DNA from 4 places in the Providencia rustigianii genome. Region 3 is predicted to be linked to each of the others. Evidence: predicted binding sites of a transcription regulator. Region 3 holds the regulator's gene; each other region holds the start of a gene.
What was found. Region 3 encodes CRP, which controls carbon source genes, mostly activating them, when cyclic AMP is high. Its sites were predicted from a motif close to ATGTGANNNNNNTCACAT; they were not measured.

Region 1: rbsD (D-ribose pyranase) is a predicted target of CRP. The motif match lies at 4,297-4,314, and genes of this name have one in related genera.
Region 2: gntK (gluconokinase) is a predicted target of CRP. The motif match lies at 4,213-4,230, and genes of this name have one in related genera.
Region 4: focA (formate transporter FocA) is a predicted target of CRP. The motif match lies at 2,852-2,869, and genes of this name have one in related genera.

Annotation. Positions count from the first base shown of each region.
Region 1 covers NZ_LR134396.1:50,956-59,152, reverse strand. The annotation lists gene rbsK (ribokinase) at 1-251, opposite strand, end outside; gene rbsB (ribose ABC transporter substrate-binding protein RbsB) at 355-1,245, opposite strand; gene rbsC (ribose ABC transporter permease) at 1,285-2,247, opposite strand; gene rbsA (ribose ABC transporter ATP-binding protein RbsA) at 2,244-3,758, opposite strand; gene rbsD (D-ribose pyranase) at 3,766-4,185, opposite strand; gene ravA (ATPase RavA) at 4,566-6,080, shown strand; gene viaA (ATPase RavA stimulator ViaA) at 6,083-7,540, shown strand; gene asnA (aspartate--ammonia ligase) at 7,541-8,197, opposite strand, start outside.
Region 2 covers NZ_LR134396.1:520,957-529,153, forward strand. The annotation lists gene EL244_RS02355 (class I SAM-dependent methyltransferase) at 1-186, opposite strand, end outside; gene EL244_RS02360 (ABC transporter ATP-binding protein) at 198-965, opposite strand; gene EL244_RS02365 (FecCD family ABC transporter permease) at 962-1,918, opposite strand; gene EL244_RS02370 (ABC transporter substrate-binding protein) at 1,963-2,994, opposite strand; gene gntR (gluconate operon transcriptional repressor GntR) at 3,188-4,183, shown strand; gene gntK (gluconokinase) at 4,372-4,914, shown strand; gene gntU (gluconate transporter) at 4,911-6,269, shown strand; gene EL244_RS02390 (SGNH/GDSL hydrolase family protein) at 6,370-7,596, opposite strand; gene EL244_RS02395 (SGNH/GDSL hydrolase family protein) at 7,547-8,197, opposite strand, start outside.
Region 3 covers NZ_LR134396.1:390,999-399,195, forward strand. The annotation lists gene EL244_RS01785 (aspartate aminotransferase family protein) at 1-484, shown strand, start outside; one part of gene EL244_RS01790 (IS3 family transposase) at 783-1,861, opposite strand; one part of gene EL244_RS01790 (IS3 family transposase) at 1,861-2,296, opposite strand; gene EL244_RS01795 (hypothetical protein) at 2,342-3,280, opposite strand; gene EL244_RS01800 (hypothetical protein) at 3,460-3,825, opposite strand; gene crp (cAMP-activated global transcriptional regulator CRP) at 4,023-4,655, opposite strand; gene EL244_RS01810 (OsmC family protein) at 4,986-5,390, shown strand; gene EL244_RS01815 (phosphoribulokinase) at 5,468-6,334, opposite strand; gene EL244_RS01820 (YheU family protein) at 6,395-6,613, opposite strand; gene EL244_RS01825 (hydrolase) at 6,610-7,593, opposite strand; gene EL244_RS01830 (LysE family translocator) at 7,696-8,197, shown strand, end outside.
Region 4 covers NZ_LR134396.1:1,307,555-1,315,751, forward strand. The annotation lists gene pflB (formate C-acetyltransferase) at 1-1,641, opposite strand, end outside; gene focA (formate transporter FocA) at 1,731-2,588, opposite strand; gene ycaO (30S ribosomal protein S12 methylthiotransferase accessory factor YcaO) at 2,920-4,674, opposite strand; gene ansB (L-asparaginase 2) at 4,891-5,934, shown strand; gene EL244_RS05920 (bactofilin family protein) at 6,022-6,702, opposite strand; gene fur (ferric iron uptake transcriptional regulator) at 6,980-7,426, opposite strand; gene fldA (flavodoxin FldA) at 7,656-8,183, opposite strand.

The sequences.
Region 1 (8,197 bases), 340 kb from region 3:
TCAATATTGATCGCATCTTTTTGCAATTGTTTTTTGATGCTTGAACCAATGTCGTCATCACCTACACAGGCAATAAATGTTATGTCAGCGCCACTACGTCCAGCCGCAACGGCTTGGTTTGCACCTTTACCGCCAAAAGCAACTTGATAATGGTCGCCCCTAACTGTTTCACCCGGTTGAGGAAACTGCTGCACATTCAAGATGTGGTCAACGTTGATACTACCTAGAACAACCAGTTTAGCTGCTGCCATCTCATTTATTTCCTTTTATATCCCAATAGAGAAAACCGCCGCTATCATTCACGGCGGTTTATCAATCTTCTTGTTTTATTACGGATTATTTTTTTATCACGAATTATTGTTTTACTACGAGTTCTAATTCAACAGGAACCGTTGCTTCCACTTTTTCGCCTTTTAATACTTTATCGGCGATCTGTACACCAACGATACCAATTTGGTCTGGACGTTGAGCAATTGTGGCGCCTAGTTTGCCACCTTGAACCGCTTTGATACCATCTGTAGTACCATCAAAACCGACAACCAGTACATCATCACGCCCTGAGGTTTGCAGCGCTCTTAACGCACCTAATGCCATTTCGTCATTTTGAGCAAACACCGCTTGAACTGCGGGATGTGCAGTTAATAGGTTCTGCATGACATTTAAGCCTTTTGTTCTATCAAAATCTGCTGGCTGGCTCGCCAATATATTGAATTTATGTTCTTTTGCGCCAGTATTGAAACCTTCACCACGTTCACGTGCCGCTGAGGTTCCAGAAATCCCTTCAAGTTGAATTACTTTGGCATCATTGCCTGTTTTCTTAGCAATAAAGTCCGCTGCCATTTTTCCGCCCATACGGTTATCAGAAGCAACATGGCTAACAACATTACCTTTGTTAGCAGCACGGTCTAAAGTGATCACTGGGATATTGGCTTTATTTGCCATAATAATGGCATTCCCCACAGCATCAGAATCTGTTGGGTTGATTAACATGAGTTTAGTGCCACGCACAGTTAAATCTTGCACGTTTGCTAATTCTTTGGCCGGGTTATCTTGGGAATCTAAAACAATGAGTTCATAGCCCAGTTTATCCGCTTCTTTCTGAGCGCTGTCCTTCATGGTCACAAAGAATGGGTTGTTCAGGGTAGAAATAACCAGAGCAATATTATCTTTCGCCATCGCATTAACACTAACGGTTGCACTCAGTGCAAATGCCGTAAACAGAGTCGCTAGTTTATTCAGTTTCATAACATTATTCCTGTAATCATAGAGTCGGGGTAAGAGTTACTATTTTTTATTATCTACAAGCACTGCTAATAAAATAACCACTGCTTTCACAATCATTTGGTAGTTCGAAGAGATACCTAATAAGTTCAAACCATTATTTAAGAAACCCAAAATCAATGCACCAATCAAGGTTCCAACAATTCGCCCTTTACCACCAGCCAAGCTGGTACCACCAAGAACAACGGCAGCAATCGCGTCCAGTTCATAACCATTACCTGCCATTGGTTGGGCAGATGATAGGCGAGCAACTTCAATCACACTGGCTAATGCCGCGAGTAATCCACACAGGGCATAAACCGCAATTTTAATACGGTCAACATTGATGCCGGATAAGCGAGTCGCTGATTCATTGCCACCTAGTGCATAAATATAACGACCTAAACGTGTGTGATGCAGTACATACCACGCTGCTGCAAACACAATAATCATTAACCAAACAGGGGTTGGGATACCAAATGGGCGACCAATACCAAACCAGCCAAATAGATCAGCGTTATCACTAAAGCCGGTATTGATTGGGCTTCCATCGGTATAAACACGAGTCACACCACGTAATAACAGCATCATCACTAAGGTAGCGATAAACGCTTGCACCTTACCTTTAGCCACAATCACACCAGTACAAGCACCGATTGCTGCTCCCAGCGCTAGCGCTCCAGCCACTGCAACCAAAGCATTCACATCAGCACTGACCATTGAGGCAGCAACAGCCCCCGTTAATGCCAGTAATGATCCCACTGATAAATCTATTCCTGAAGTCAGGATAACCAACGTCATCCCCACAGCCATAATGGCGTTAACCGAAGTTTGTTGAAGAATATTGAATAGGTTATTTACTGTGAAAAAATTGGGACTTAAGGTAGAAACAATCGCAATTAAGACTAATAGAGCGATAAGTGATTTTTGCTCCATTAACCATGCTTTGCTGAACCAGCGTTTTGATGATGCGGTTGTTGAACTCATGCTGTTAACTCCTGAACTGAGCCGTAATTTTTACCGACTGCGGCAGCCATTAAGGCTTCCTGCGTAGCTTCTTTGGCAGAGAATTCGCCGCTAATATGGCCTTCATGCATAACCAAAATGCGATCACTCATTCCAATAACTTCAGGCATTTCTGAAGAAACTAGAATGATACTCAGCCCTTCTTTTTTGAATTGATTGATTAATTGGTAGATTTCTTTTTTTGCCCCAACATCGACACCACGAGTGGGTTCATCGAGGATCAATACTTTTGGTCTAGTCATCAAACCACGTGCAATCGCTACTTTTTGTTGATTACCACCGGATAAGTGGCCAATGATTTGATCCATTGATGGAGTTTTAATATTAAATAGGCGGATAAAATCTCCAACGGTCATTTGCTCTTCGGTATGTTTTAAGCTTCCACCAAAACGACTAAAATAACGTAGTGCCGTTAATGACATATTCTCTTTGACTGACATTCCAAGCACTAATCCGTCCCGTTTACGGTCTTCAGAAATATAAACAATGCCATTATTCAAACCATCTTGTGGTGTTTTTAAGGTAATGGTTTTGCCTTCTAACAGAATGCTTCCCGATTTTTTTGGTGCTGCGCCGTAGATAATCTTCATTAGCTCAGTGCGCCCAGCTCCCATTAACCCAGAAATTCCTAATATTTCGCCACTTCGAAGCGCAAAGCTGGCATTACTCACACCGGGACCTGTAATATTTTCAATCTGTAAACGAACATCACCGACAGGGACTTGAACGCGAGGATATTGATCTTCCAATTTACGCCCAACCATCATCTCAATCAGTTTTTCTTCTTCCAATTCATTAACCGGTTTTTCCCCAATGAATTGCCCATCTCGAAATACAGTCACATCATCACAAATCTCAAAGATCTCTTTTAAACGATGAGAGATATAAACGATCCCACAACCTTCGGATTTTAAATCTTCAATGACACGAAAGAGAGATGCAGTTTCGGTATCGGTTAATGCATCCGTTGGTTCATCCATGATGATGACTTGAGATTGGAAGCTGAGGACTTTTGCTATTTCCACCATTTGCTGCTCGCCAATAGACAATTCAGCAATAGTTTGGTGGCTGTCATAATCGAGATTCAGGCGTTTGAGCAATTTGTCCGACTCACTGAACATTTTTTTCCAGTCAATTTTGCCGAATTTATTCACAAACTCGCGCCCCAGAAAAATATTTTCAGCGATGGTTAATTCTGGAATCAGGTTGAGTTCCTGATGAATAATTCCAATACCGGCTTCTTGTGAGCTTTTAGGACCATTGAATGCCACCTCTTTACCGAGATAGCGAATAGCGCCCGCATCTTTGCTGTAAATACCGGTTAGCACTTTCATCATGGTGGATTTACCTGCACCATTTTCGCCTACCAACGCCATCACTCTACCCGGATAAACTTTTAATGCGGCACCAGAAAGCGCCTTTACACCAGGGAATGCTTTATCTATGCCGATAAGTTCTAATAAAGGTTGCATACTCACCTCAGAAGGTCACACCAGAACAAAGAATTACATTAGCGTATGGTGAACATTCCCCTGTTCTGATCACTGCTTTACTGCCATGCGTTATCTGTTTAAAGTTTTCATGGCTGCAATAGACAACTTCGATGTGATTTCCTTGTACTACTTCTAATTCCTGAAGGTGAGCTAAAATTTCACTTTCCATTTGTGGGTTAATCTTACTAATTTCCTCAGCCAGAATAGCTTTTTCTACCTGCATCTCTTGGGTAGTGACTCGCAAAACAGACATAAAATCAGGTAAGCCATGTGTCACAGCGAGATCAATACGCTCAGCACTAGCAGGAATAGGTAATCCGGCATCAGCAAGGGTGATGTGATCGGTATGCCCTAATTTAGCAATCACAGAGGCTATATTTGAGTTGAGCAGTATCCCTTTTTTCATTCATCACCACCGTTTTTCAATTCTAATTTTGTTTCGTTCCCTACGAGCGAAACGTTTCGCTCGTAGAATAATAGTAAAGAATAGTCACAACTCAATATTCTTATCTCGGTTTTGTGATCATTATCGAAACGTTTCGTTGGCTTTATTTAAGTAAGAAAAAAGTAACTTATTGAATAAGTTATAGCTGAATCTTTTTTATTGATTTTCCGAGTAACTTATCAATGAGTAAAAATTTATTGTCTTTTATGCCAAATAACATCAAAGAAAAATAATAAAACTGATTGCACAATCAATAAAAGGACAGATAACCTAGCAATAGATTGGTTATTAACCATCACCCTCTAACCCCTTGATGCGTAATTTAGAGAAAAGGACTCCATATGCAATTAGCCGAACGAATAGCCCAATTAAGCAACTACCTTGAAGGTGGCTTATATGAACGACAGCAAGCTATTCGTTTATGTTTGCTCGCAACGCTCAGTGGAGAGAGTGTTTTTCTCTTGGGCCCTCCAGGTATTGCAAAGAGTTTAATTGCTAGACGAATGAAATTTGCCTTTCGCCGAGCAAATGCCTTTGAATATCTAATGACAAGATTTTCGACGCCAGAAGAGATTTTTGGTCCACTATCCATTCAAGCCTTAAAAGATGAAGGTCGTTATGAGCGTTTGACCAAAGGTTATTTGCCCGATGCTGAAGTTGTCTTTCTTGATGAAATCTGGAAAGCGGGTCCAGCAATTTTAAATACACTATTGACCGCAATTAATGAGCGCAAATTTCGTAATGGAGATGAGGAAAAATCAATTCCCATGCGCCTATTGGTCACCGCATCCAATGAACTTCCTGATGCAGATAATAGCCTTGAAGCATTATTTGATAGAATGCTGCTGCGAATTTGGTTAGATAAAGTTCAAGAAAAGCAAAATTTTCGCGCATTACTCACAGGAAAATCACAGCAAGAAGATAATTTGGTACCCGATCACTTAAAAATCAGCGATGAAGAATACCAAGAGTGGCAAAAAGAGATCCCAAAAATATCGCTGCCCGATCACTGTTTTGAGCTAATTTACCAATTACGCCAGCAGATTGATGCGACCGAAAAAAATCTCTATGTCTCTGATCGGCGTTGGAAAAAAGCAGTATCCCTACTGCAAGCGAGCGCATTTTTTAACGGTCGCAGTGCTGTATCACCACTGGACATCGTGCTACTTAAAGATTGTTTATGGCATGACATGCAATCAATGAATTTGTTACCGCAATTAATTAAATCGTTGATACAAGAAGATGGTTGGCAGCAACGTAAATTTGCGAGAGAAATTGAGCAAGTTTACCAGCAATGGATGTCATCCACCCAAGATCAAAATAACCAAGATGCCTTTAAAGTAAATAAAAATAATGCAATGTTTGCTCGAAAAGCTTCTTATGTCCTACCTGAAAATATCAGCGAAGGACGCGTCACCTTATTTTTGCATCGTCCATTACAACTGCACAATATGAAAGTGACCTTTATTACTACCGATAAAAAATCACTGGTTAATTTCTTAAGTAAAGGTACAACATTGTCTGCACATCTCAACGGGATTGGTTTTGCTCAAGAACTAGCCGCTGAGGTGAATAATTTAAACCAAATCCAATTATTAGATGTCAGTCACCAAGTATCAACCCTTTATCTTCAAGATAAAAACACCCTGAGCCCCACGGTAAATAATAAAGAGTGGCTCGATAAATTAGACACTATCCATAGTGCTATCCAAGAATCTAAATACCAATTTGAGAAACAGCAGCCTAACTTATTTATCGAACCCCATTGGCTGGCGGACGTCGAACAGAGCTTTATCAAACTATCCGATAAATTAACTCAGTTACGTAATCAAATTATCGGAAAAACGGCGAATTAATTATGATGAGTTTAGCGACCCTAGAATTGTTGCTTTCTGTTAATGAAAGCCAATTAATAGAAGAAATTATCATTTCTCTTCTCGCGACTCCTCAGTTGGCCGTATTTTTTGAAAAACACCCTCGCTTAAAAAAAGCACTGTTAAAAGATTTATCGGGTTGGAAAAAAGATCTTAAACAGAAACTGCAAGATGCATTAGTTCCTCAACAACTCTCTGAAGAATTTGGTCTGTATCAAAAATCATTAGGGATATCTACTGACGCATTTTTTACCCAACTACCTTCGATTATAGAAAAGCTGGAACAATTAGATTCCCCTTTTTATCGAGAAGCAAACCAGCTGCAACAAGGCAAAATTGAAAACCGCAGCGCACGGCAATCTTTAATTGTACAGCGCTGGCGAGTTAGCCTAATTTTACAAGTGACCACCTTACATAAAGAGTTACTAGAACAAGAAAAAGAGCAATTACTTGCTGAACTACAAAGGCGCTTAGCTCTCAGTGGTAATTTGGAAGATATCCTAGGGGAAAATGAACGCTCATCGGGACGTTTATGGGACTTAAGCAAAGGATTGAATAATCCAGCCTCTTATAATGAGCCACTGATTTCTCGTTATAGTGAATTTTTACGTCAGCAACCTGAATTAGAAAAAATTGCCCAGTTGCTAGGACGTAGTCAATCCGCAAAATCTATTCTGGATGACAATGTAATTCTCGAGCCCATGACCATCATGGAAAAAGTCCCAGAAACAGTGCCAGAGCAAGTCGATGGCTTAAATCAAAGCGATGATATTCTAAGGCTCTTGCCCGCCGAATTGGCTATGTTGGGTATTGAGGATATTGAATTTGAGTTTTATCGAAAACTTCTTGAAAAACAGCTTCTCACTTATCGCTTACAAGGTGAAAGCTGGCAAGAGAGAAAAGTTTTACGTCCAGTCACTCATCATCAACATGAAGAGCAACCTAGAGGACCATTCGTGGTCTGTATTGATACATCAGGTTCGATGGGTGGACTAAACGAACGCTGTGCAAAAGCATTTTGCCTCGCGTTAATGAAAATTGCACTTGCAGATAACCGCTCTTGCCATGTGATGCTGTTTTCTACCGAAATTGTCCACTACGATTTATTATCTGCGGATGGTCTTGAACAATGTATGCGTTTTTTACATCAAACTTTTCGCGGGGGAACAGATTTAGCGTCTTGTTTACGGGAAACAACTGTAAAATTAGAATCAAAACAATGGAGTGACGCCGATGCGGTAGTGATTTCAGATTTTGTCGCCCAGCGTTTGCCAGATGAATTAGTTCAAAAGATAAAGTCCCTTCAGAAAGTTGGTAAATACCGCTTCCATGCGGTATCTGTATCAAACTATGGGAAACCCGGGATCATGAAGATATTCGACCATATCTGGCGTTTTGATACCGGGTTAAAGAGCCGACTATTACGGCGCTTCAGTCGCTAATTACAGCATATCTTCAACAGATTCAGCCATCTCAGGTGACCATACGCCACACTGCACTTGACCAATATGTTCACGTTGTAGCAGTAACATCACTAAACGAGACTGACCAATACCACCACCGATGGATTGTGGCATTTCGCCTTTTACAAGGGCTTTGTGCCATTCAAGCTCCATACGTTTCTCATCACCCGTTAACCCAAGCTGGCGAGTTAAACACTCAGGGCTAACACGGATACCCATTGAAGAGATTTCGAATGCATCTTGTAAAATAGGGTTCCAAACAATGATGTCACCGTTTAAACCTTTGAAGCCATCTTCGTTGTCAGTAGTCCAGTCATCATAATCTGGAGCACGTACATCGTGAGATTCACCGCTAGATAATTTGCCACCGATACCAATTAAGAATACTGCACCAAATTCTTTAGCAATTGCGCGCTCGCGACCTTTTGCATCGAGACCAGGGTAACGCTGAAGTAACTCTTCACTGTGGATAAAGTGAATTTGATCTGGCAGGAACGGTGCCAGACCAAATTCTTTACTTACGGCAGCTTCTGTTTCTTTTATTGCCTTGTAGATTTTACCCACTGTCTGTTTCAGATAAGGAAGGTTACGCTCCTCATCTGCCATCACTTTTTCCCAATCCCACTGATCAACATA
Region 2 (8,197 bases), 130 kb from region 3:
TGTTTTAGCACCGGTAAAATCCATTAATTGGCGGAAACCAACTAAGTAAGGATCGTTTGGATTGGCACAGGTTTGCGCCATTTGTTGTGCTTTTTTATCCCAATGTTCTGGCTCTTTTCGAGAGCGCTGAGCTTGTTGCATATGCTGTTGGTACATTTTTGCAAAATCGAGTTGATTGATAAGCATGACGCTTGCCCTTAACAAGTAAAATTGGATGGAAGCTGAAAATGAGCCATGATACTTGGCTCATCGATATTATAAAGCTCTGCCAAGTTAGTGAGTGTTAACATACTTTGAGCAGAGCCATGTCTGGCTTGCTGTTGCCTATCCAACAACACCACATGGTCAGCAATGGCCGCTGCATGTTGTGGGTGGTGGGTGGACATTAAAACCGTCATTCCATGCTGTTTTAGATTTTCTATTTGTTGTAATAAACGAATTTGATTACCAAAGTCTAAGCTAGCAGCCGGTTCATCCATAATCAGCAATTTGGGCTTTTGAATTAATGCTCTAGCAATGAGAACCAACTGTTTTTCACCACCACTCAAGGTGCTATATAAGCGCTCTCGGAGGTGATCAATACCTAACTGTTGGAGTTGTTGCATAGCGGCGATTTGTTCTTTTTCTCTTGGAAGTGAAAATACAGAGCGGTGGGGAGTTAGCCCCATTATCACCATATCCGTCACCGAGAAACTGAAGGGCGTATCGTGGGCTTGTGGTACGTAAGCAATTACTTTCGCAATATCTCTTGGTTTTAAGCCATTCAGGGATTTACCCTGTAGCCGGATCTCTCCCTGTATTGCGGGTAGCAACCCTAACAATGTTCTCATCAAGGTGGTTTTACCACATCCATTGGCACCCAGCAGACACGTTATCGCCCCCTCGGGTAGCGAAAGATTAATATTTTCAATAATGGCATGATGGTGATAACCAATCGCGAGGTTATTGAGTGTCAAAATACTCATTTGACCCGCCTTGTTTGCAACAAAATGGCTAAAAAGAACGGTGCCCCCACGGCTGAAGTTAGGATGCCCAATGGAAGTTCAATAGCCGCAATGGTTCTTGCTAGTGTGTCAGTGATCAAGAGTAAAATTGCACCAATTGCTATGGATGCCGGAAGTTGATGACGAAAGTTAGCGCCCACTATCATTCTAGTGATATGGGGCACAATCAATCCAATCCACCCAATAATACCCGCAATCGAGACGGTACTTGCGGTAATCAATGTGGCGCAAATAATAAAAATCCCACGGTTCAAGCTGACATTGACACCGAGGCTTTTGGCTTCCTCATCGGATAGGCTGAGCAAATTCATACGCCAACGTAGGAGCAGCAAAGGGATAATGCCTATAACCATAATGGGGAGAACAGAGAGTAAATCCTGCTGGGTAATGGAAGATAACCCTCCTAATAACCAAAATGTGATAGAGGGTAGCTGGGTATAAGGGTCGGCTAGAATTTTCATCAAAGAGATGGCGGAGCCACAAATCGCACTAATCGCCACGCCAACGAGCACCAGCGATAAAATAGGATCATGCTGGCGTGCCATTTTGGCAATCAAACACACGGCGGCGACAGCCAGTAATCCTCCAGCAAAGGCAAATAGCTGGATATACACCAAAGATTGCCCAAAAAATATGCCAAATACCGCCCCCACGCCTGCCCCTGCAGAAACGCCCAATATATCGGGAGAGACTAATGGATTACGAAACATGCCTTGATATGCTGCCCCAGCAACAGCTAATCCACCACCGATTAATATCGCAGCAAGTACTCGAGGGAAACGAATTTGCCAAAATACTGTGTTATTGCGAGGGTCACCCGTTGTATCTTGGAACACGAGACGATACAGCTCCCCCAAGGTTAGTGAGTATTTACCACTGGTTAACGCTATCAATAGGCAGGTCAAAAAGATCATTAACAACCACAGAGGCTTAGCTTTGTTATTCAGAAGCCCACGAGTCATGACATTTCCATCAACATATCAACCTGTTGTGGGCTTAATGGTGAATGATAAAACAGTTCAAAGAACTGCAAAATATCCTGTTTGATGGTTTCCTCGACACACTTATCAAAGTGACTTTGTAGCCTTCTCATACCGAGTAAGCGATTAATACCGGGAGGCCCATCTAGCCAACCAAAAGGCATCCCGCTGAAAACAAATAAATTATTGGAGGTAATGGCGCTGAGTCCTTCCCATAACGGTGAGGTTGTCATTAATTCAACGGCTTCATCATATTGCGTAATAATAATGTCTGGCTCCCATTGATAAAGTTGCTCCATGGAGACATCCGTTAATCCGTGAAATCCTTTGATATCAACGACATTACGTAAACCTAGCATTTCAATAGCTTCAGTATGAATCGAGCCTTTTGTTCCCGTTTGCAACCCTTTAGCCCCCCGAGCCAGATAAAAACTCAGGGGATTTTGTTGGCGACTTTGGGCAAACAGTTGGGCATTTTTTAAATAGCGTTCTGCTAGTGCACTGAGCTTTTCTGCTTGCTGGTGGACATTGAGGATTTTGCCTAATTGGCGCAACTGCTGTGGTGCATCGGCAAGCCCCCCTTCCATTAATAAATAGGGGATCCCCGTCTGTTTAGACACTTTTTCTGCTTGAGAGCGATAAGTCTCATCGAGGTTTCCCATATCTATAATTAAATCGGGATGATAGGCCATCAACTGCTCTAGGGATAAGGTACTTCCTCGCCCAGCAAGACGACCATAAATGGGAAGCGAAAGCCATTGTTCGGAAAATAATTCGGTTTTCCCTTTATTGAGGGAAATCGATGCAAATCCCACCATTTTCTCAGGCGCAAGTGCAAATAAGAGTAAATCCGCAGGAGGTCCTGCGCTGATCACTCGCTGAAGGTTTTCAGCGGTTGGTAACTGACCGAATAGTGCTTCGGCGATTTTTTCACGGCTGAATGCAGGTAAATAGTAAAATACAGCCAGTGCCGCGCAAGATTGTAGGAAGCGTCTTCGATTCATAGTCATAGCCGATGATTGAGTATCGTTATACTTATAATTATATAACGCGGAAATTAACGAACTCGGGGAAGAGAGTCAACTACTTTGAGGAAAACTCGATATTTATGTGATTTAAAGCAATAACAAGGGATTGCTATCCACCAACAGATCGCAGAACATAACGCAAGATAACTGCGTACATATTGAAAATATGGGATATATGAAGAATAAAAGACCCTCTTTGCAAGACGTCGCCGACCTTGTCGGTATCACAAAAATGACGGTGAGCCGCTTTTTACGCAACCCGGATCAAGTTTCTGAGTCTTTGCGTGGAAAAATTGCTAATGCGGTGGAGGATTTGGGATATATCCCGAACAAAGCACCAGATATTCTCTCTAATGCAACCAGTCATGCGATTGGGGTATTACTACCTTCATTAACCAACCAAGTGTTTGCCGAAGTGATCCGCGGTATTGAAGCAGTTACTGACCGCCACGGTTATCAAACCATGCTCGCCCACTATGGTTATCGTGCTGAAAAAGAAGAAGAGCGATTAACCTCGCTACTTTCTTATAATATTGATGGCGTGATTTTGGCCGAGCGTACCCATACAGAACGCACACTGCGTATGTTGAAAACAGCGGGCATTCCCGTGGTGGAAATCATGGACAGTATTTCCCCTTGCTTTGATATGGCGGTGGGCATCAATAACTATGAAGCTTCTCGCCAAATGACCGAAGCAATGATCACCAGAGGCTGTCGTAAGGTTGTCTACTTGGGAGCTAGGCAGGATGAGCGAACCATTATCCGCTTAAAAGGCTACGAACAGGCAATGTTAGATGCCAAATTAACGCCTCGAAATTTAATGACTCAGGAAAGCTCCTCTTATTCTCTAGGTGCCCAATTACTTCAAGAGTGTCGCGAAAAATACCCTGATGCGGATGGGTTATTCTGTACAAACGATGACTTAGCAATAGGCGCTATTTTTGAGTGCCAACGTTTAGGGATCAAAGTGCCGACGGATTTAGCTATCTCAGGTTTCCATGGTCATGATGTCGGGCAGGTGATGACGCCAAAATTAGCAAGTATTTTAACTCCTAGAGATCAAATGGGGCGTAAGGCGGCTGAAGTCCTGCTGGCAAGAATGCGTGGAGAAAAATTAGCGCACAAACAGTTCGATGTTGGTTTTAAGTTACTGACAGGTGAAAGTATCTAGTTTGCTGCTATCGAGTCAGCTAAATATTATTGCGAGTATCATCACAATTCCGCTTTTTTCTTCACCGATCTAATTGCTAAAAAACCCTCAATACAGATAATGTTACCCGTAACCTGTTACCGGTAACATAAACCTAAATTTTAATAAAATATTCAGATAATTTCTTTTCAACACCCGAGGAGATTCCTATGAGTGATACCCAAAATCAAAACTATACATTTGTCCTAATGGGGGTATCGGGTAGCGGCAAATCAGCAGTCGCTAGCGGCGTTGCTCAGCAGCTACAAGCTGCTTTTCTTGATGGGGATTTTTTACACCCTAAAGCTAATATCATGAAAATGGCATCAGGACACGCGCTGAATGATGATGACCGTCGCCCTTGGTTAGAAGCACTGAACGGTGCAATTTTTGCTATGCAAAGAACGAATCAAATTTCATTAGTAGTTTGTTCTGCTTTGAAAAAAAGCTACCGCGATATTCTTAGAAACGATAATAAAAATCTCTATTTCATCTACTTGAAAGGGGATGCAATAGTGATTGAAGAGCGTTTAAGAGCGCGTCGTGGTCATTTCTTCAAACCAGAAATGTTGAAATCACAGTTTGAGGCATTACAAGAACCAAATGAACAAGAAACTGATGCGTATGCGATTGATATTCGTCCATCTTTGGATGTAGTCATCGATAATACGTGCTCAACTATTCGTCAAATCATGGCTGGGGATAAGGTATGAATGCTCCTGTAGAAACATTAAGTACCCTTACGTTAGTACTGACCGCTGTTGGCTCGGTAGTCTTACTATTATTCTTAGTAATGTATGCCCGCTTACATGCGTTCGTGGCATTAATGATTGTATCCATTGGTGCTGGATTATTTTCTGGGATGCCAATCCAAGATATCACCGCAACTATGCAAAAAGGAATGGCGGGAACACTTGGTTTCTTAGCGATAGTTGTCGCTCTAGGTGCCATGTTCGGAAAAATCTTGCATGAAACTGGTGCTCTGGATCAGGTGGCTCATAAGTTACTGACAGCTTTTGGTGAAAAGCGAGCGCATTACGCTGTGGGCGTGGCAGGTTTGATTTGTGCATTGCCTCTGTTTTTTGACGTTGCGATCGTATTGTTGATTGGGGTGGTCTTTGCGGTAGCAAACCGTACCGGTCATAATGTGGTTCGTTTAGCTATTCCTCTATTTGCAGGTGTTGCCGCTGCAGCAGCATTCTTATTACCGGGGCCTACACCGATGCTAGTTGCATCACAAATGGGCGCTGATTACGGTTGGATGATCCTGATTGGTTTATGTGCAGCTATCCCAGGTATGATTTTAGCCGGACCACTGTTTGGTAACTTTATCAGCAAATTCGTCCATATCGATATTCCGGCTGACTACGAAGCACCTCAAGCAGCTAACGGTAAAGTACCAAGCTTTGCATTCAGCTTAAGTTTAGTGCTGTTTCCGCTGCTGTTAGTGGGATTAAAAACCATTGGTACCCACTTTGTTGAAAAAGGCTCTAACGTAGAACATTGGTTAGAATTTATTGGTCATCCATTCACTGCATTATTATTAGCGTGTTTACTGGCAATTTATGGCCTCGGTTTCCGCTACGGCATGGATAAAGAGCGTGTGATGGCGGTATGTTCTGCAGCAATTCAACCCGCGGGTATTATCCTGTTGGTGACCGGTGCTGGTGGCGTATTCAAGCAAGTGTTGGTTGATTCTGGTGTTGGTCCTGCATTAGGCGACTCTCTGATTGGCGCTGGCTTGCCAATTGCCATTGCGTGCTTTGTCTTAGCGGGTGCGGTTCGTGTGATCCAAGGTTCTGCTACGGTGGCATGTTTAACGACGGTTGGCTTAGTCTTGCCTGTTATCGGTGAACTGGGCTATTCCGGAGCTCAATTGGCAGCGCTATCTATCTGTATCTCCGGTGGTTCATTAATTTTGAGCCATGTGAACGACTCCGGTTTCTGGTTATTCGGTAAATTTACAGGCGCAACAGAAGCTCAAACGCTGAAAACATGGTCTGTAATGGAAACTATTCTAGGTACCACGGGTGCCATTGTTGGGATGGTTTTCTTTAGCTTCCTGTAAGTTTTCTTCCTCAGCTCCACTCAAAAGAAAAAGCCAGCTTATTTCGATAAGCTGGCTTTTGTAGTTTTGACTGCAGCTCACACAATATGAGCTTTATTCATTACTTCAACATCTGATTAAACTGGCTGTAAAGAGCCTGAGCGCTTTTCTTATAGCCATCCGCAGAGAAATGTACATTGTCTGGGCGCGCTAAACCTTGGGCTGCCCACGAACGAATAGAGCAAGGACCGCCCATGTAGGCCTGCCAATCCCAAAATAGTGTGTGCTCTTGAGCTGCAACCGCTTTTTGAATGCGGATAACATTCATCAAATTCACAGGCATTTGTGCCGTACAGCCTGCGGCGCTACTAAACTTAATTGAGTCGCTTGGCCCCACTAACATAATCACCGCATTCGGCATTTGCTGGCGGATTTGACGAATTTTCTCTCTGAGGCTCTGCTCATAAGCCGTCAAGTTCAATGTATCGTTAAAGGCTTCATTGGTACCGAAAGCTAAAATAACCATGTCAGGAGACATTTCAGCTAATGTGGCACTCCATTGAGATTGCCATTTATCCAACATATTGATGGTGGCACCATTTAACCCTACCGCAGATAACATGACTCCCGGCTTGTTTGAACGCACTAACCATCCACCGACTTTCAGGTTACCTTGTTGGCTCATTGATACTTGAGAGGGTAATTGAGTGTTCACTGGAGCCGAAAATTGCCAATTATTACCAGTCGCAGGTAATGTCACCATGGATGACGACGACGGTGATACCTTCATCTGGCTATTTGCCGAACTCTGATAAAGCGCTTGTAGACGGTAACTGTTCTGTACTGGTTGCAATGGTTTTAACAGCACATTGCTGCTATTGGAGTGTGGCTCGGCAATCAACCCACCCAGAGGGTAGTCAAATCGCTCATCTTTGCGACTCGATGCGAGTGTCCAATCAGCTTTATCACTCACCCGATTAATCGTGGCAGTACGTTGGCCGGGTACCGAAATAGGTGGTACAAATCCTGGCCCCGCATCACCATAGCGTTGCTGAAATAATGTGCGTAACTCCCCGCTGAAAAAATCTGCCGCTGTGTGCGAATCGCCGATTTGAACGATATGCACTTGTTGGCTACCTTGGCGTAATTTAGACGCCAAAAGACCCAGATTGGGTTCCCCATTATTCACCAATTGCCCTTGCTCTGTAGATGCAGACCATTTTGGTTGTGAGGTTTTACCACGTTGATTGTCAGGCGTTTGGCAAGAGATTAAACCTAATGCCAACAACGTGACGACGCTAGTCGAGAGTAGCTTGCTCTTGGCTTGACGCAAGTTGTTCAGTTTCATGAGGCTCCTTGTCTCCCTCTTCGAAATGGATCAGTGAAAATACACGTTCGGCAATCATTTGTTGCCCTTTACCACTGAAATGGATCCCATCACCACTGCGCAATTTTATAGCATTGCTGCCATCACCAATATAGTCAGAATAGTCGTCATTTTTATACTTAAAGACATCGTTGGCAGAAATGTACATTTCGCCATACTTTTCGACTTCGGACTGATAAAGACTGCGTAGGAACTTCATGCCATCGGACAGGTTATTTTTGCGCATATTAGGCGGACCGACCCAAATAACATCGACGTTATGTTGGCGAGCGGTGGCTAATATATCATTGATGCGCGAGCGGTACACTTGCTCCCACTCTTCACTCTTGAACTTCACATACTTATAGCCTGTCTGCGGCGGCATATCCCATGGGTCATTAGGCCCTAAAAAGACCACTAACACCTTAATATTGGGATTATCATTTAACGCTTTAGCGATAGTTTCTGGCCAGTTAAAGAAACGCGGGTAGGCAAGACCCGTACTCTGCTTACTCAAGTTAATGCTGTCTATATTATACTTTTTCAATAGCATGTTTTTAACATGGGGAGCGATACCCTGCAT
Region 3 (8,197 bases):
TGCGCCGGATGTATTAACGACGGCAAAAGCACTCGGTGGTGGCTTCCCTATCAGTGCCATGATAACGACCAATGAGATTGCTCAAGCGATGGAAGTTGGGTCTCATGGTACGACGTATGGTGGTAATCCATTAGCGTGTGCGGTAGGAAATGCTGCATTTGATATCATCAATACCGATGAAGTGTTAAATGGCGTTGCAAAACGTCGCGAATTATTTGTTTCACATTTGAATACACTCAATGATAAATATGGAATTTTTGCTGAAATTAGAGGCATGGGTCTATTAATTGGTGCGGAATTAGATGGGAAATTACTCAACCGTGCGAAAGATATTTTGCAAGCTAGTGCGGATGAAGGCTTGATGATGTTAAGTGCTGGTTCCAACGTATTGCGTTTTACGCCATCACTGATTATCTCTGAAGAAGAGATTAACAGTGGGATGGAGAAGCTTACGGCAGCAATAGAAAAGCTATTAGTACAATAAATTTATTAATACTCAAAGAGGTTTAACCTCTTTGAGTTACTTCATCATTTATTTGCGGTTACGTGCCGAAATTCGTTTTTGGATAGTCCCGGCTTCCTGTTGCTTTTCCTCGATGTCTGCTTTTAATATTTTTATTTTTTGTTCATTATTTTTCATTTCTATTTGAATATCTCTTAAGAATTTGTCTTGAGTAAATGATGTTATTGATAGTTTAGCTCGGTGGCTTTGTAATCGATTATTAGAGCTATTTTGTTCTTCAACACGGTAAGTGTCAAGGTAGTTGTCACCCTTTGTTAATTTAGGCAGCCTGTTTTTCCCGCTCAGGATTCAGGGTGACGGTCTCTTTTCTTTGCCAGTTCCGGGTATCTCCGGACCACCGTTCGGGATGGGTAGCTTTTGCTGTTTTGTACACTGCATCACGTTGTTTCAGCAGGGTAATATCCTCACCGGTATGCCGCTGCGACGGCGTGACATAGCCGATGCCGCTGTGCAGATGCCTGTCGTTGTACCACCGGGTAATTTTTCCCACCCATTTCCTTGCTTCCGTCAGGGTTTTAAAGCCCTGTGATGGCCACTGCGGCACGTATTTCAGGGTCCGGAACACGGATTCCGCATAGGCATTGTCATTGCTCACACGCGGTCTGCTGTGGGATGGCGTGATGTTCAGCTCATGCAGTTTCATCTGTAAGGTCTGTGATTTCATCGCCGCCCCGTTATCCGCGTGCAGTACCAATGGCTGACGCCAGCACCCCTCACGCAGGACTGTGCGCTGCATCAGCGCCGCCGCCTGTTCGCCGCTTTCGGTCTCATACACTTCGTAGCCGGTGATTTTCCGGCTGTAGATATCGAGTATCATGTAGAGATAAAACCAGCGTCCGCGCACCACCGACGGCAGCCAGGTGATATCCCATACCCAGACCTGACATGGCCCGGATGCGGTAAAGGTGGTCGGTACCGGTACTTTTTTCGGGCGCTGCTGACGCCCCCGGTGATGAAGTTCTCCGTGGCGGCGCAACACCCGGTAAAAGGTGGATTCACCCGCCAGATATATCCCTTTATCCGCCAGTTTCGGGACAATTTGGGACGGCGGCAGACTCGCGTATTCAGGTTGATGGCAGACAGTCAGTATCTGTTTTTCTTCTTCCGGACTCAGCTTGTTCACCGGCACCGGACGCACTGCGCCCGGTCTGCCGTCCGACGGGGATATCTGCCAGCGCCGCCAGGTCCGCAGACTCAGCTGAACTTCCCGGCAGGCAACAGCCAGCCGTGCGCCGGAGCTCACCGCCTCATTAATCCACCGGATAAACAGGGTGCGTTCGGATGCCGGAGTCAGTCGTCCCCGCCGGTTTCCCCGTAATAATCGCTGAGCTTTTTTCGCAGCACCAGGATTGCCGCCGCCTCCGCCAGGGCTTTTTCCTTGCGGACCAGCTCACGCTTTAACTGTTTGTTTTCCTTCTGGCTTTGCTTCAGTGCGGCTTTATCTCCGGGAGAGGATACCTGAAGAAAACCCTGTTTCCACTGCACCAGCTGCTCCGGATAGAGTCCTTTTTTGCGGCAGTATTCCGCCACTTCCGCTTCGCTGAGTGTGGCGGTTTCCACGATGGCGGCAAAGCGGGCTTCCGCCGGCCACTGTTCACTGTTTTTGTCTGCACCGGGCACGGGTTTTCCTTCTGATTTAGCCTGATTACGCCAGTTATACAGCGTAGCTTCGGATATTCCTTCCGTTTGTGCAACTGCGGAAACGGTCATGTTGTACGGCGGTAATAATTTAGCCAGTATGGCGGCTTTTCGTTCAGGTGAAATACGTTTCATGTGTCACTCCGCGCCCTCAGGTTTATTTTTCAGAGGGGGTGACAACTATCCTGACACTGAGGGAACAGATTTAAATGTATTTTTGGTTTTGGTATTTTTTAATGCCGGTTTTTCAACGCCAGTGTTCAGATTATCTCTAGGGTGATTTTTTGATTTGACGGCTCCCTCAGCAGTATAAAGCTCAATATTGCGACCATTAATTTTTTTTGTTTTTATTATATGAGTATCTGGTTTTGAATTTTTTAATGCTAGGTTCTTATTTTGAGGCTCTATCATTAAACTTGTATTACTTGCTTTGTGGATACTGGTTACGCGTAGTGGAATTTTACTTCCTTTAATTCTTTTGATTTCTTTAGCTAATTGAAAATTAATTATAATATTGTGTTTTTCAGAGTCACTAAGTTCAGGCTTTGTATAAAATACGGTAGGAGGAAACTCTGTGTTTTTAAGATTGATCAGTGTGTGGTTAAGATCTGCTTTATCTAATGTCACTCTCACTCGCTCATCTAACGTAGTGATGTATTGTGAATTCTGAGTCATTTTTCCCAGTAAATTTTTACATCTATCAATGAGTGTAGTAATTTTTTGAGGCGTATTATCTTTAGCGGTTTTTTTTACGTTTTTTTCATTCTTAACATAGGTATTTTCGAAGCAATGATCACTCTTTCCAAGCAACCGCTGTAAAGCCTCAATTTTTATATTGGTCTCTCTAATTACCGGATGTAAGTTTTGATAGGTGTTTTCTTTATTACAATCCCTCAGTTTTAGCTTGGTTGTTTTAATGGCTTCATCCCACATATTTTGGAATTTTTTATTTTCATTTAATGACTTCGTTCTATTATGAAAATCGATAACAGGAAATATTTTTGGAGATGAATTTGTTTCAATGACCTTATTCAGAAATAGATACTTTTTTTCAGATTGTAGAAATGTAGATGAGGTGCTATTTCTAACATTCGGTGAATTTATGATTGTGTCTATCATGATTGCTTCTCCTAATTATTTATCTATTTCAATGCTATAGGATTTTTAGATAGAATTGATATAAAAAACCGATTCCATTAAATAATTAGCTAATTGATAAAAAAAAACCTAACAAATACGCGTTAGGCTAAAGGGGTGGCATATCGATTGTAGGATTGAAACGTAGCGAATAAATAAAATTAATTAGATAAATTCTTAAAAAATGAAAAACTCTTATTAAAATTAATAAAATGCGTATCAATGTTTTTGTTAAACTGAGTACCAAAAATAACTTTTGCTTTAGGTGTAAATGAGTGTTGTGTGGGTTGATTACTAGGAACTAAGCTTCCAATTTTGAGTGAAGATATAAAATGAGGTACACGAGTTTCTTTAGCTTGAGTCGTTGATTCTTTTACTAAAATTGGAAATTTTTTTGAGGTCGAATTCGCTGATTGTAAGCGTTCAAAGAATGCCTGACGCTGTAAAAAAGTTTGGTTATTACCGCTCTTAGTTGTACCGGCATGGTAGATGTAGTTTGATGGTGTTAAATTATTAATCTGTTTCATAAATAAAATCCTAAATGATTGCTGGCTAATTATTTAGTATTTTATATATAAGGATTGTTAGACTAATATCAAAAAGCGCTGCTATTTTGAACAGAAAGTATATGATGGGCAATATTAGGAATGAAAAACAGCCATATATGAGATATATACAGCTGTTTATATAAAGCCCAGTAAATATTACTGGACCAAAATAAAAGTTATCGAGTACCGTAAACGACGATCGTTTTACCATGTGCAGAGATCAAATTTTGATCTTCTAACATTTTTAAAATACGACCTACAGTTTCGCGTGAACACCCAACAATTTGACCAATTTCTTGACGAGTAATTTTGATCTGCATACCGTCTGGGTGAGTCATTGCATCAGGTTGTTTTGCTAAATTTAATAAGGTTTGAGCGATACGACCAGTCACATCAAGGAATGCCAAGTTACCGACTTTTTCTGATGTAGTTTGTAAGCGGCTTGCCATCTGCGCAGAAAGGCGCATCAGAATATCTGGATTAACCTGAATTAGCTGACGGAATTTCTTATAAGAAATTTCAGCGACTTCACAAGCAACTTTAGCTCGAACCCACGCAGTACGTTCTTGCCCTTCTTCAAATAACCCAAGTTCACCAATGAAGTCTCCCTGATTCAAGTAAGAGAGAATCATTTCTTTGCCTTCTTCATCTTTGATTAAAACAGCCACTGAACCTTTAACGATATAGTAAAGGGTTTCTGCTTTTTCACCCTGATGGATTAGAGTGCTCTTGGATGGATACTTATGAATATGGCAGTGTGACAAAAACCATTCAAGAGTAGGGTCTGTTTGTGGCTTGCCGAGAACCATTAGCGTTATCCTCTGTATGTTATTGCAACCCTTCAGAAAATTAAGGTGAAAGGCTGACTTTAAAATTTCTAGCTTGGCATACTAAGTTGCGTTAGTTACCCATAATTAATGCTCGTTATAGGTCAAAAGCAAGTTAATATCAATTGTATAATATAATCAATTGAATCGTTGAGTTTTGATCTTAATCCTATCAACTAAGCATTGTTTGTATCATATCCAATACAGAAAGTCTTCCCTGTATCGCTTCAGCTTAATAATGCTGATATAACATTATTCAGATATATGGAACAATGTAGCCTTTAATAACGACATTTTTCAAGGGGAACAAAAATGGAAGCACGAGTAAAGTGGGTTGAAGGGCTCTCTTTCTTAGGTGAATCAGCATCTGGGCATCAAATCATGATGGATGGTAATGCTGGAGATAAAGCACCTAGCCCAATGGAAATGGTCTTGATGGCAGCAGGTGGATGTAGCGCGATAGACGTGGTGTCTATTTTACAAAAAGGTCGCTACGATATTACCGACTGTGAAGTTAAACTCACATCCCAACGCCGTGATGAAGCCCCTCGTTATTTCACGCATATCAATTTGCACTTTATTGTCGTCGGTCGTGAATTAACAGATAAAGTGGTTGAGCGAGCCGTACAACTTTCGGCTGAAAAATATTGCTCAGTCGCGATTATGCTAGAAAAAACAGTAAAAGTGACTCATAGTTTCGAAATTAAAAATATCTAATTACTTTTATATTATTAGATACTTATCTTCAAAGAAGATAAGTATCTATGTAAGTATTCATTTAATTTAATATAGACTTATTCACTTCGCTGCTTAATTAACTTTTCAACTAATGGCATCATAATGAGCTCCATTGCGAGTCCTAATTTTCCTCCAGGTACCACAATGGTATTCATTGCCGAGATAAATGAGCCGTTAACCATCGAAAGCAAATAAGGAAAATCAATCTGTTCTAACCCTCTAAAGCGGATCACAATGAAACTTTCATCCTGTGATGGGATAGCTTTAGCGGAGAATGGGTTCGACGTATCGACGGTTGGAACGCGTTGGAAATTAATATGTGTACGGGAAAATTGCGGAGTAATATAGTTAATATAATCACCCATAGAACGCACTACGGAATCCATCACCGCTTCTCGGGAATGTCCTCTTTCCGTCGTATCGCGGATCATTTTTTGAATCCACTCTAAATTGACAATCGGGACAACACCGACCAGTAAATCTACATGTTTGGCAACATCATGCTCAGGTGTCACGACACCGCCATGTAAACCCTCATAAAATAATACATCGGATTTTTCTGGCAGAGACTCCCAAGGCGTAAAGGTTCCCGGTTGGAGACCATAAGGTACGGCTTCATCATAGGTATGCAGATATTTTCGAGATTGCCCCTGACCTGTTTTAGCGTAATCAATCAACGTTTGTTCTAGCAGAGCAAAATCATTCGCTTCGGAACCAAAATAACTAATATGGCGACCTTGTTCACGGGCTTTACGGATTGCCATATCCATTTCTGGGCGGGTATAACGATGAAAACTATCCCCTTCAAGGGTTGCAGGGCGAATATTTAGCTGGTGGAATATTTTACGAAAAGCTTGGCTAGTAGAGGTCGTTCCTGCGCCACTCGATCCGGTGACGGCAATGATAGGGTGTTTCTTCGACATAGTGGACTCCCTGTTTTACGCTCATGACCACTATTTCAATAAACAGCGAATGAAGCGGGATTACGGGCGAAACTGGTTATTAGGCATAAAATTTACGGATTCATGTAGCTCAGACCAGACTAGCACAATTTCCCCAGAAACTAACTGCCGTTTCACATCATTCACTTTGTCTTGTAAGCTTTTTTCATGAGTACCATAGTCGGTGCCTTCACGTAATACATAGCTTTCAATCAGATTTTCGAGGGTTTCAGGTGCTAAGTCTTTCCACGGAATAATCATGATTTGTTCTCATTTAAATAAGCCGTTAGCCATAATGGGATACGCGTTTCTAACCACATTTGAGGTTTACGGAAACTGCCCCCCACAAAACCAACGTGACCTCCATGTTCAGTCATTTGGTACTCAATATTGTGAGGCAATTGGCTGAGGTCAGGAACGACTTCAGGGGCCATAAAAGGGTCATCTTTGGCATGAATAATCAGCGTAGGCTTGGTGATATGTGACAGTTTTGGTAATGCACTGCATTTTTGATAATAGTCTGCCGCATCGTCAAACCCATGAATACGAGCCGTAATGACATCATCAAATTCTCGAATTCGTTTCAGTTGCTTTAGTTGCAAGAGATTCAGAGGAAGTGATCCCGGATAGCGAACCAATTTACGGCTTGCATTACGTTTTAAGCCATTAAGGAGATAGCGTTGGTACAACTGGGAAACCCCAGTTTCCATTTTCAGGGAGCAGGCTTCTAGCATTAAAGGTGCAGAGACAACGACACCTGCGTCCAAATCTGCGTTTTCACCTTGTTCTGCCAGATAGCATGCCAGCATATTACCACCAAGAGAATAGCCTACTGCGGCGGTTGGTACATCTCCCCATGTCTGCTTCAGCCAATGTAAAAAATAGCCTGCATCACTGGTTTCACCAGAGTGATATATTCGTTTTTGGCGATTAGGCTCACCGCTGCAACCTCTAAAATGCATGATCACGCCGAGCCAACCCTGTTTTTGGGCACTCTCTAGCATCCCGTGAGCGTAGGGGCTTTTAAAATTTCCTTCCAATCCATGAAAAATGACTAAACGCGGCTTGGTGCTCGCGTGTTCAGGTTTTTCACTCCAAGCAAGATCAATAAAATCACCGTCGGGTAATTCTAATCTTTGCCATGTCGGGATTATTCTTGGGGTACGCCTAAATATCCTTGGCAGTAAGGTTTGGAGATGTGGGTTTTTAGCCCAGCTCATTGGACGGAAATTATCTGACATAGCCTTATATTTTATTTATTGGGGACTCTTGTGAGTCACATAACATACTGTTATTTTTTTGTGATGCAAGTAAACATATTTAGGTTGAGGTTTAAATTATAAATGACTCTGGGGCTAATTTTTTCACTATTTACGTTTTTATTCATTGCCGCCGTCACTCCAGGGCCTAACAATATGTTATTGACCTCATGTGCAGCTAACTATGGATTTCGTCGTAGCATAGGATTATTACTAGGAATAATGCTTGGTATGCAGTCTATTCTTTATCTGTCTGCATTCGGCATTGCGGCATTACTATTATTGTATCCAGCAATTCATATTGTACTGAAAGCTATCGGTAGCCTCTATTTATTATGGTTGGCATGGAAAACTACCATGGCAAATTATGAACCTTTAAAAACAGATAGCAAAGCACCAAAGAGTATCAATTGGTTTCAGGGGGGGTTATTACAGTTCTTGAATCCAAAAGCTTGGATGATGGGATTAGGGGCTGTAGGGAGCTTTAGCTTACCGGGAGAGCTATTTTCACAATCGATTATTGTGATGAGCATTGCTTTTGTGATTGTGAATTTTACAGCAGGTTTAATTTGGATGGGATTCGGCT
Region 4 (8,197 bases), 920 kb from region 3:
AGGTTTAACTTTCGCGTATTTGATTGCAGACAGTGAGTCAGCAGCAACAGATAGACCCGCGATACCACATGCCATTGTACGATAAACATCACGGTCATGCAGAGCCATCAATGCAGCTTCATAGCTGTATTTGTCATGCATGAAGTGGATGCAGTTCAGTGCAGTGACATACTGAGTCGCTAACCAGTCCATGAATTGGTCCATACGATTCATCACTGTATCGAAATCGAGAACTTCGTCCAGGATTGGTGCATGTTTAGGACCAACTTGCATTTTCAGTTTTTCATCAATACCACCATTGATGGTATACAGCATGGTTTTCGCTAAGTTAGCGCGAGCACCGAAGAACTGCATTTGTTTACCAACAATCATTGGGCTTACACAACAAGCGATAGCATAGTCATCGTTGTTGAAGTCTGGGCGCATTAAGTCATCATTTTCATACTGCACAGAAGACGTATCGATAGAAACTTTTGCTGCGAACTTTTTAAAGTTCATAGGCAGTTTTTCTGACCACAGGATAGTCATGTTAGGCTCTGGAGATGGGCCCATGGTATACAGTGTGTTCAGGAAACGGAACGTATTTTTAGTTACCAGAGTACGGCCATCAAGACCCATACCTGCCAGTGATTCAGTTGCCCAAATTGGGTCACCAGAGAACAGCTCATCGTATTCTGGAGTACGTAAGAAACGTACCATACGCAGTTTCATGACTAAGTGGTCAATCAGCTCTTGCGCTTGTTCTTCAGTCAGTTTGCCTTCTTCCATATCACGTTGGATGTATACGTCTAAGAACGTAGATACACGACCAAATGACATTGCAGCACCGTTTTGAGATTTAACAGCGGCTAAATAACCGAAGTAAGTCCACTGAACGGCTTCTTGAGCGTTGGTTGCAGGACCAGAGATATCGTAGCCGTATTTAGCAGCCATCTCTTTAATTTGACCCAGAGCGCGGTGCTGTTCAGCAATCTCTTCGCGCAGTTGGATGGTCATTTGCAGGTCTTCACCTTTCTCTAATCTTTCTTGCAGAGAAGTGAATTGGTTGAATTTGTCTTTCATCAGGAAATCAATACCGTACAGTGCAACACGACGGTAGTCACCGATGATACGACCACGACCATAGGCATCAGGTAAACCCGTTAAGATACCTGATTTACGGCATTTTAAGATGTCTGGAGTATAAACATCGAAAACACCTTGGTTATGAGTTTTACGGTAGTCAGTGAAGATTTTTTTCAGACTTGGATCTAAAGCACGATCGTAAGCTTTACATGAACTTTCAACCATTTTGATACCACCGAACGGGATAAGACCACGTTTCAGAGGCGCATCAGTTTGTAAACCAACAACCGTTTCTAATTCTTTGCTAATGTAACCAGCATCATGGGAAGTGATGGTAGAAGCCACATCTGTGTCAAAATCAACAGGCGCATGAGTGCGGTTTTCGATTTTGATCCCTTCCATGACTTTTTCCCACAGCTTATCAGTCGCTGGAGTAGAGCCTGCTAAGAAAGATTCATCACCTTCATATGGAGTGTAGTTTTTTTGGATAAAGTCACGGACGTTGACGTTATTCTGCCAGTCACCGTGGTTAAAACCTTGCCATGCTAAAGCGAATTTTTCATTTAATTCGGACATGATACTTTTACCTTTTAACAATGGATCTTTGAGGGATCTTAATAAATCTTTGTGTACTTGTAATCGCGATAGCCATTAATCAAGAGAGATTAATGCTGATCACTACTACGTAGATGCATTAACCAGTAAATCAGGCCGACTAACACTGCGCCGCCAATAATATTTCCGATAGTTACTGGTATTAAATTTTCGGTAATAAAATTCCCAACGGTTAAGTTAGAAAATTGTTCTGGTGCCATGTTGATATTTGACCAAAATTCAACAGGGGCGAATTCTTTAATCATGATAGCTAGAGGGATCATAAACATATTTGCAATGCTATGTTCAAAGCCGCTAGCGACAAACATTGCGATTGGCAGAATCAATACTACCAGTTTGTCAGTTAAGCTACGACCTGCATAACTCATCCAAACGGCTAGGCATACCATCAGGTTAGCTAAGATACCTAAAAACACAGCCTCAACAAAGGTATGGTGCAATTTATAGTTAGCTGTTTGTAGAACATTTAGACCCCACTGACCGTTTGCAGCAGCGTATTGTCCAGCAAACCAAATAATGAAAACAAAAAATAACGCACCGATTAAGTTACCTATATAGACGTTAAACCAGTTTAGGAACATTTTTCCCCAAGTGATTTTGCCCGTTGCTTTAGATACGATGGTAAGAACAGTGGATGTAAATAAGTCAGCACCGCATACAACAACTAACATTAATCCAAGGGAGAAGCAGATACCGCCAATCAGTTTAGTGAAACCGTAAGGAGCACTTGCTGCACCTGTTGTTGCAGTGATATAGAAAACGAAAGCGATAGAGATAAAGATACCAGCAGTGAATGCTGACAAGTAGGTAATAGCTGGGTGTTTGTTCGTTTTATAAACACCTACATCATCAGCAACTTGCGCCATGACAGCAGGAGATAATAAATTAAAAGGGTTGTCAGCTTTCATACTAACACTCTCTTACAAAGTTGATTAATTATAGCACGCAATTATAGTAACAAACGGGCGTTCTGATAAATTTGATGTGGATCATGAAGTGTTAAGAGAATGGGGTTTGAATAGCTCAAAAAACGTCAAAAATCGGTATAACTGATTGATTTTAATCATAAAAATATTTTTTAAATTTTATAAATTTTTTTTATAGAGAGCAGCTAAACACGTCTAATAAGTAAATTTATACAGAGGAATGTTAATTAATTTCGACAATTATTATGTGATTGAAATCAAATATTACTTAAGTAAAGATAAAGGCCCGAAGGCCAATATCGTATTTAGATATTTATGCGTTAGCTCGTTTTGCTTTTTGCAGCTTTTCATAAGCAGCTAATAGCCCTTGATGAGCCGGTAAAGCTTTTAAATTTTCATCAATTGACCATAGGCCGTAAAAACAAGATTCACCTGCAATCGCTGCTGATGCCGCATCGACCGCTTCTTGGCCATACATGCGAACAAATGCATTGTAATATTGCGCAGGATCTCTATCTTCTTCTAGGGAAAGTAGCAGTAGTGTTTGTAGGCAACGGTAATAGTTGGCTCGTTCAGGTGTAAATGCCGAACCATTAAAATCTTGAGTCCACTCTACCCACGCAAGAGCTTGCTCAAGATCACCACCAGCTAGTGCTAACATCGATTTTAATTCACCAATGCGTAGATTGCTCCAGCCATTATCTTTACCTACAGCCAAACCTAGCAATTCGCGTACACGGGTGAAGTCATCTAATCCATCATCATCTAATTGCTCAATCAGGGCCAGATAATCGGCTTTTTCCCATGTGCTATCAGGTAAGCTCATGATGGTGTCGCGTAAATAAGCCCCCATGGCATTGTTGGCAATGTGCAGGTCTTCAACAGGATAAATATCAGACATTCCCGGCACTAAAATACGACAAGCATAGACACCCAGATGATTGTAGTCAGCAATATATACTTCAGCATCTAGCTTATTGAAAATACTAATCAGAGTTGCAAACTCTTCAGTTGTAGAGCCTTTAAAACTCCAGTCCACGAATGGATAATCAGCGTCATCTTTGAATAGATCCCAGCTAACTAAACCGCTTGAATCAATGAAGTGAGTTTCTAAGTTAGTATGTTCTGCTACTTCTTCATCATCGAAAGTCGGTGCGTTGAAGACATCTAAATCTTTCAGGCCACGACCTTGCAGTAATTCAGTGACTGTTCGTTCTAATGCCACACCAAAGTCAGGGTGAGCGCCAAAGGAAGCGAAGCAGGTTCCGTTTTGTGGGTTAAATAGAACCACACAAATTACTGGAAATTGCCCACCCAGAGAGGCATCGTAACAAAAAATTGGGAAGCCTTCTTTTTCCAGTGTATTGATAGCTTCAACAACGCCAGGATAACGAGACATTACGTCATCAGGAATAGTTGGTAGGCTAATACTTTCAGCAATTATTTTGTTTTTTACGAAACGTTCAAAGACTTCAGATAGCCCTTGAACACGAGCTTCATTCGCTGTGTTTCCAGCAGACATACCATTAGAAACATACAGATTACCGACAATATTCATTGGTATATACACAGTGCTATTATCAGATTGACGAGTAAATGGTAAAGCGCAGATGCCGCGCTCTTCATTACCCGATTGTAAGTCGATTAATTGACTTGCAGCGAGCTCGTTATCGGGATCGTAAAATTTGACTAGACGTTCATCTAACAGGCCTTGTGGTAGGCTGTCATCTTCAGGCAGTGGGAACCATTTCTCATCAGGGTAATGAACAAAATCACCTTCAGCAATGGATTTACCTAAATAAAAATCTGCAAAGAAATAGTTTGTGGATAAACGCTCAAAATATTCACCTAATGCTGAGGCTAATGCCGCTTTTTTGCTAGCACCTTTACCGTTGGTGAAACATAACGCGCACTCTTTATCTCGAATATGAACCGACCAAACATTTGGCACAGGATTTAGCCAAGAGGCTTCTTCTATATCAAAACCTAACTTTTGTAGCTTAGTTTGGAATGCATTAATGGAGTCTTCGAGAGCGGCATCTTTGCCGGGAATAAATGTTTGGCTCATTGTCAGTCACTTGTAAATGGCATGTTTCAGATATTGACTATGATACGGGCTTTTCCTTTACTGCTCACGCTTTTTATTCAAGACAATGTCATAGTGGAAAATTAAAATTTATTAAAATGACAAAGTAGGTCACAACACTTTGAGATTAAATCCACATAATAACGTGAGTTTATTTAAATTAGAAAATGGCTATTTATTGAGTTAAAGGAAAATAGGATGAAAAACAGAAATAAAGCTCTACTAGCGACACTGGTTTCACTGTTTGCCGTATCTGCATTTGCACAGCCTAATATCACTGTATTGGCAACGGGAGGAACAATTGCTGGTGGTGGCGAATCGGCGACGGGGTCAAGCTACCAAGCGGGTAAAGTTGGGATTGATTCGTTGTTAAACGCAGTTCCTGAGACCAAAAAAATTGCAAATCTGAGTGGTGAGCAGTTAGTTAATATTGGCTCTCAAGACATGAATGACCAAGTTTGGTTGACCTTAGCTAAAAAAATTAACCAAGATTGTAATAAAACTGATGGATTTGTGATCACTCATGGTACTGATACCATGGAAGAAACTGCATTTTTCCTTGACTTAACTACATCCTGTAAAAAACCGATTGTGATGGTGGGGGCAATGCGACCTTCTACTGCATTAGGGGCTGATGGCCCTCTTAACCTGTATAACGCGGTTATTTTAGCATCAGACAAGTCAGCTGGAGATCGTGGCGTATTGATGGCAATGAATGACAAAGTGATCCAAGGTCGCAATGTCATGAAAATGAGCACCACGGAAGTTCAAGCGTTCGATGCCGTCAATGGTGGTGCGGAAGGGTTTATTCATGATGGAAAAGTGACCTACTATCAAGCGGCTCAACCTCGTAGTGATAAAGCCGCTTTTGATGTGAGTAAGTTAGAGAAATTGCCTGCGGTCGGTATTGTTTATAATTATGCCAATGCTTCAGCTGCTCCAGTTAAAGCATTACGTGAAGAAGGTGTGCAGGGGATCGTGAGTGCTGGTGTAGGTAACGGAAATATGTATAAAACTATTTTCGATTCTTTAGCCAATGCTGCTAAAGACGATATTGTTGTGGTGCGCTCAAGCCGAGTACCAACTGGCTATACAACGCGTAATGCAGAAGTTGATGATAATTTATATGGTTTTGTCGCATCAGAAAGATTAAGTCCACAAAAAGCACGAGTTTTACTTCAGTTAGCCTTAACTCAAACTAAAGATCCGAAAAAAATCCAGGAAATGTTTGAGCAATACTAATTTGTCTTAAAGTAAAGGCGACATTGATGTCGCCTTTACTTCATCAATATGAATGCGTTTCTATTAAGTAAGCATATTTTATCGAAATTAGAGTGAACCAACATCTGGCGTTAGGTTTTGAAGGTGTTCATCCAATTTTAATTTTTCTTTAAATACGGTGATATTATCGTTAGTTTTGGTGGCTGATTTTACTTCTGCATGACCGGAGAATACTCCCCCTTTTTTAATCGATAGACTCGAATAACGGATGGTTCCGTATATTTCACCATTAGTATCTATATTAATGGTTTCGGACAGGCACTCACCTTCAACTTTGCCGTTAACTAATAATTCACTACTAGTTATATTGCCGGTAACATGGCCGTTTTGCATAATTTTAACTGTGTTATTTTTACCTACGATATTGCCTATTACTTTTCCATAAATATGGACTTGTTCATTGGAGGTAATATTTCCTTCAAAAATAACATCGCGAGCAATAACGGTATTGGTTTTGTCTTCACTAATCACTGGCGTTGATGCTAATGATTTTTCCTCTATTACTTGGGATGTGATTTCTTCTCTATTGATAGTAGGGGTGGGTTCTGACTTACTTTGCTTTTTGTTGAACATGTGGCTAACCTTTTTATGATTGAAATATAAAGCTAAACAGATGATTGAAGATATGAACGCAATGATGGCAACCGTTGAATATCTAAAAAACCACGCTATCAAAGTAAGAAGCCAGAAGAAAAAACCAGTATTAAGAAATAGATATGTTTTTTTCATTCCATAATCTCTTACACATTAATTTGATAATAAGTTTAAATTAAAATAGTACAGAACAATTTAAAGAATAGAAGATAATTTCAGTTTTATCTGAGGAAATTAAGTTGTTTATTTTTTATAAATAGCCGTAGATACACAAATTTAGAATGGAAAGGAGAAGTTTACTGGCAGATATAAGTAAAAATACCCATTAATAAACATTAGATGGGTATTTTAATATTAAAGTGCTTATTGCAGTAATGAGCAGCTTTATTAGAAATTATTAATCACGAAGTGATTATTTTTCTTCGTGAGCATCCGCATTATCACGGCAGTCACCTTCAGCGCAGTGACCGTATAGATATAAACTGTGATTAGACAGTTTGATTCCGTGACGTGTTGCAATGTCTCTTTGGCGTGACTCAATCGACTCATCTGTAAACTCAATCACTTTACCACAATCTAAGCAGATTAAATGGTCATGGTGATGTTGTTGGGTCAATTCGAATACAGATTTGCCACCTTCGAAGTTATGACGAGTTACAATGCCTGCATCATCAAACTGATTTAATACGCGGTATACCGTCGCTAAACCAATTTCTTCACCGATATCGATCAGCTTTTTATAGAGATCTTCCGCGCTGACGTGATGGCACTCAGGCTCCTGAAGTACTTCCAAAATCTTCAATCTCGGAAGAGTGACTTTGAGTCCTGCATTTTTCAATGCTTTATTATTATCTGTCATGCGGGTTTGTCCTGTATCTTAAATCATAAATTTAACAATAATGAGACATTTTTAACAAAAATCCAGTTGTCTTCTAAACTGATTTACAATTATAGGCATGGAAAATAAAAATAGAAACCATGCATTGTCTCATTATTTTGATGATGTTCAAAAAGCGTGTCCATAATAGGATATCTAATCGACATCTTATCTGCTGGATCACGCTTTTAATTGGCAACTAATGTCATTCTTAACCAAGAATTTCAGCCAGAGACATTTCTTCAGAGATTTGTTTTACCCACGCGTCTACACGTTCTTCCGTTAACTCAGGTTGACGGTCTTCATCAATGGCTAAACCAATAAAGTGATTGTCGTCTGCCATTCCTTTAGAAGCCTCAAAATGGTAACCTTCCGTTGACCAATGGCCAACGATCACGGCACCGCGAGGTTCGATAATGTCACGGATAGTGCCCATCGCATCGCAGAAATATTCAGCGTAGTCTTCTTGATCTCCACAACCAAACAATGCAACTAGCTTGCCATTAAAGTCAATTTCTTCCAGAGTTGGGAAGAAATCATCCCAGTCACATTGTGCTTCACCATAGTACCAAGTTGGGATGCCAAGCAGTAGAATGTCAAAAGCTTCAATATCTTCTTTTGTGCATTTAGCAATATCGTGGACTTCTGCTACGTCTTTGCCTAATCTTTCTTGGATCATTTTGGCAATATTTTCTGTGTTACCTGTGTCACTTCCGAAGAAAATGCCTATAACTGCCATAAAGTGATTAACCT